2 regions of the Sporosarcina sp. G11-34 genome follow, and region 2 is predicted to be linked to the other one. Evidence: riboswitches for the same ligand, from Rfam matches in the RefSeq annotation. Region 2 holds a riboswitch; the other holds the start of a gene.

Region 1 (2,465 bases), on a different contig from region 2:
TGGCAATAGCCAACCTAGTGTGTATCCCCGAATCTTTTTTGCACTCACCTTAACTTTAATCGACTTTTTGGCTTTCACTTTCAAAAAATCCTTCGCTTCAGTATTGACTGTCATACGGCAACCCTCCTATTTTGAATTTAAGACCTTTTCCGCAAATTCTTCATTTATTAATTCACTTACTACTTTTTCAATATTTACATCTTTTGTTATTACTTTTTCAGAAACCAATACAGCACCTGCTTCTTCTAATGCTTGAATTTGTTTTTCACCAGGCAAAGGATCGGAAAAATCATTTCGCTCAATACTTTTTTCAGCGACTTCCAATTTCATACCTGATTCTCTAGCCAGTATTTCTGCTGCTTCAGAAGGATTTTCTTCAACCCATATTCGCGATTTCTCATACACTTCGATTACTTTTTCAACAATATCCGGATGCTCCTCAGCAAAATCTGTTCGTACATTTAGTGTTCCATAAGTATTTTTGTCATGATCTCGGTAAAATAAATTCGCTCCGGAATCAACTTCAGCACTAGCCATATGTGGATCAAGGCCTGCCCATGCATCTACCTGACCCGTTAGAAGTGCGTTCGCCCCGTCTGAATGCTGTAAGTTAACTATTTCTACATCCTTTGATGACAGTCCCACTTCTTGTAAAGAACGGAGAAGGAAAATATAAGGGTCTGTACCTAAAGTTGCAGCAACTTTCTTTCCTTTCAAATCTTCCACTGTTTTTATCGAAGAATCTTCGGTCGTTACAAGTGCAGTCCATTCAGGTTTCGAATAAATATAAACTGACTCTATTGGTGAACCATTCGATTTGGCAATCAATGCTGCGGCACCTGCCGTAGATCCAAAATCAACACTTTTAGAGTTTAAAAATTCTAGTGCCTTATTACTTCCTTGGCTAAGAACCCATTCAACTTCAATTCCTTCACTTGCAAATACCTCTTCTGCCCATCCAAATTCCTTAAGCGCCAAACTAGTTGGTGAATAGTACGCATAATCCAATACAACTTTTTCAAGCTTTTTCTTTTCTTCCCCTTTTGCTGATGAACAACCTGTGAGGATTAATGACGCACCAACCGCTACTAGAATAAATGCAATAATTTTCTTCATTGTAATCTCCCCTTTAATTGTTTTGTATTTCTAAACAGCTTCCACAATAAAAATATACTTAACCTATAAGAATACTAGGTTTATAAATATGAGGATTACCCGCTAACATAAAAGAGAACGATAAAAAGCCCCCTTCTAATAAGAAGAGGGCTTAAAGATTCCTCCTCTTATCTTCCAGATTCAATCGAATCTGTAGGATGTAGCACCTTTTCAGATATAAATACCTGTTGGTTGCCGGGCTTCATTGGGCCTATCCCCTCCGCCGCTCTTGATAAGAGTATTATTTAATTTTAAATGTGCTAGTTACTAGTAATATTATTGATTAGCAGTTATCATACAACACACCAGGTTTAATTGTCAACACCTTCTGATAATTAGGCCTATTCTTTTATTTTTCCTTAATATAGAAATTAAATATTTGATAGCAATGAATGAATCTACCAAACATAATTACTTAAATAAGTTATACTAGAATATGGGATAGGAGGTGTTTAATAATTATGAAAAAAGTTGTACTATCTTTACTAGCTATTGCCTGTTTGGTAGCCATTGTCTTTGGTAGTCAATGGCTATTAAATAAAAATAAAGAAGAAGAAATCACCACTGCAAGTGCTGAAGAAATTGCCGCGGGTAAGTCTCCTCAGTCTAAAGAAGTACCAGGTGCTCTTCCCACCCTTGATATTAATAGCAGCTCATCTCAAGATGAGGTAATAGCCGTCATGCATAAGATGACCCACCAGAAAATTATAGCCAATGATAAATGGGGGGCTCTACTTATGACTCAAGAAAATATAGTTACTGTTCATGAAATTATTGAACTAAGCAACTATCCTAATAAAAATGAACTGTTAAAAATTACTAAACGATGGATAAATGGGGATTTTACAAGTGTAGATAATGATCATAATATCATTTGGACACTTCAAGGTGGATCAATCGGAAAGGCACAAGGTATTATGACACCAGAAGAAGAAAGATGGTTTATTATTCACAATTTTGGTGAAGAGGTTGTTGAAGATTGGATGCATAATCAATAATAATTGGCTTTAACTAAACATCAAAAAAACAGCAGTAGAAGTTCACTGCTGTTGATTTTTAGACGTTAATAACCAGAGTCATCTGATGTTAAATTATCAATCATCTTGTAGTCATACTTCTGAAGTGGTTTTTCGGCTGGGCCTTCAATCACCTCACCCGTGTGTTTGAATCTAGAACCGTGACACGGACAGTCCCAAGTACGATCACCGTTATTCCATTCAACCTCACAACCTATATGTGTGCAGGTGGTATCGACAATATGAAGTTCCCCGTCGTCATCTTTATAGGCACCTTTTCTGTGCCCGTCCAAC
Region 2 (2,465 bases):
TCGTACAGTAAATCAGAGAACGATTCGCTTGTATGTCCTTCCGGCACAGATAACCATGCGAAGAAGGATGCGCCTGGTGCAACTACATTCCAACCAATTCGATGGCACTCGGAAATTAATACATTGCGCCTCGTTTCGTAAAGTGAAGCGAGCTCAACGACACAGTCTTGGCTTCCCGTTAATGCAACTGCTGCTGCACGCTGAATAGCAGGGAAAATATCAATGAATAAATGGTCTTGCAACAAGCTAATGGCCTCGATGATTTTGGCATTCCCGACAGCGAAACCGACTCGCCATCCAGCCATATTATACGTTTTTGACAATGTGTACATTTCAATACCAACATCTTTTGCACCTTCAGCTTGTAGAAAACTAACCGGTTTCTTACCATCAAACCCAATGCCGCCGTAAGCAAAATCATGCATGACAGCAATATCGTTAGCTTTCGCAAATGCGATGGTTTCTTCGAAAAAAGGAACCGTGGCAGTTGCACTTGTTGGGTTGTTTGGATAATTCAAGTACATCAATTTCGCATTTTTTTTCTGTTCATCAGTCAAAAGATTATAGTCGGGGAGAAAATCATTTTCCGCAAGTAAGGGCATTGTATCGTATGTGATATTCGCCAAACTGACCGCCGATAAATAATCAGGATACCCTGGGTCTGGAAGCAATAGTAATTCCCCTTCATTCATAAGGGCAAGAGGTAGTTCTACCAATCCAGGTTTGGTGCCAAATAGGACAGCGACTTCTGTTTTAGGATCGATATCGACATTGTATTCACGTTTATAAAAATCTGCGGCGGCTTGTTTGAATTCCATAATTCCTCTAAATGGGGAGTACCCGTGTGTCGCTGGGTCTTCTACGGCTTCCTGTAGAGCTTTTACAATATGTGGCGGCGTAGGTTGGTCTGGATTTCCGCGACCTAAGTTAATAACATCTCGCCCCTCCGCAACGGCTTTTTCAGCTTTGTGAGTGAGCGATGTAAAAAAGTGTGGAGGAAAATTTTTTAATCGATTTGAAAATTCCATTTGATGACCTCATTTTCGAATTAGTTGCATATCTCTAATAAATCTTATAGTCATTTGCTTTATTTGTCTACTCGAAGTACAAGAATAGTAGTCATTTGAGAAAAGTTAATTATCGACAAGGGTTGACAGCGTTCTTGTTTCGTATTATGATTCATTGTATACGTTTACAACTTCATATGGAACTTATCGTGAGAGACTGAGGGATTAGGCCCTATGACGTCCGGCAACCCCATGTCAAATACATGGAAGGTGCCAATTCCTACAGAGTGTATGCCATTCTGAAAGATAAGCTGAAATTATTTGCTCAGTGCTTCTTTCATCATGAAAGAAGTGCTTTTTATTTGTAGAAAGAAGGGAATTTCATGATTCAAATAAAAGGTGTATCAAAAATATATAACACAAAAGAAAGAGTCGTAAAAGGTGTAGATAACGTAACCCTTACTATTAATAGAGGGGAAGTTTTCGGAATCGTCGGTTACTCAGGTGCCGGAAAAAGTTCGCTCATCCGGTGTTTGAATTTATTGGAGAAACCAACGAGCGGGACAATCTTAATAGACGATGTGAACTTGATGGAATTACGGGGGGAAAGCTTGCGACGTGCCCGTTTAAAAATTGGAATGATTTTTCAGCACTTTTATTTAATTAGTCAAAAGACAGTTTATGAAAATATCGCTTTTGCATTACGTGCGGCAAAAACACCCGCGAATAAGATTAGCGAACGCGTGGAAGAACTACTTGAAATGGTAGGTCTATCTGATAAAAAGGACGTGTACCCGGCACAACTAAGTGGAGGGCAGAAGCAGCGAGTTGGTATTGCACGTGCACTTGCTAATGATCCATCCGTTTTACTTTGTGATGAGGCCACATCGGCATTAGATCCAAATACAACGTTATCTATTTTGCGCTTGCTTAAAAAAATTAATCGGGAGTTAAAAATTACAATCGTTCTTATTACACATGAGATGAACGTAGTAAAAGAGATTTGTGATCGAATGGCGATTATGCAAGATGGAAAAGTGGTTGAGGAAGGATCTGTATATAATATATTTTCAGATCCGCAAACAGAGTTAACGAAGGAATTCATTAGTAGCGTTGTATCATTCGATGTGCCACCTGCCATTTTAGAAAAATGTACAGGCCGCCTTGTTAAAATCATGTTTAAAGGAAACATTGCCGGTGAAGGAATTATTTCTGATACCGTGCAAAAATTTGATGTCCAAGGGAATTTCCTACATGGTTCCATTGAATATATTCAGGAAAATCCACTTGGCATTTTCTTAATGGAACTAAAAGGGGACGAGCATGAAGTGGATCAGGCTCTTGCGTATATGTCATCCCGAGCCGCACAAGTGGAGGTGATTGAGCATGGGAATTGAATTTCAACGCATCGTGGAACTACTACCTGAAATAACGAAAGCATTTGGCGAAACGATTTAT

Evidence for each region. A riboswitch is a leader RNA that binds a small molecule or an ion and turns the genes downstream of it on or off. The one in region 2 is predicted to bind S-adenosylmethionine.
Region 1: linked by a shared signal. The riboswitch ahead of KSU66_RS00155 (aliphatic sulfonate ABC transporter substrate-binding protein) and the one ahead of KSU66_RS05190 (methionine ABC transporter ATP-binding protein) in region 2 are both predicted to bind S-adenosylmethionine.

Annotation. Positions count from the first base shown of each region.
Region 1 covers NZ_JAHNZW010000001.1:31,110-33,574, forward strand. The annotation lists gene KSU66_RS00150 (ABC transporter permease) at 1-114, opposite strand, end outside; gene KSU66_RS00155 (aliphatic sulfonate ABC transporter substrate-binding protein) at 127-1,116, opposite strand; SAM riboswitch class I at 1,281-1,394, opposite strand; gene KSU66_RS00160 (DUF6241 domain-containing protein) at 1,617-2,153, shown strand; gene KSU66_RS00165 (FAD-dependent oxidoreductase) at 2,219-2,465, opposite strand, start outside.
Region 2 covers NZ_JAHNZW010000003.1:198,563-201,027, forward strand. The annotation lists gene KSU66_RS05185 (pyridoxal phosphate-dependent aminotransferase) at 1-1,028, opposite strand, end outside; SAM riboswitch class I at 1,209-1,320, shown strand; gene KSU66_RS05190 (methionine ABC transporter ATP-binding protein) at 1,391-2,404, shown strand; gene KSU66_RS05195 (methionine ABC transporter permease) at 2,394-2,465, shown strand, end outside.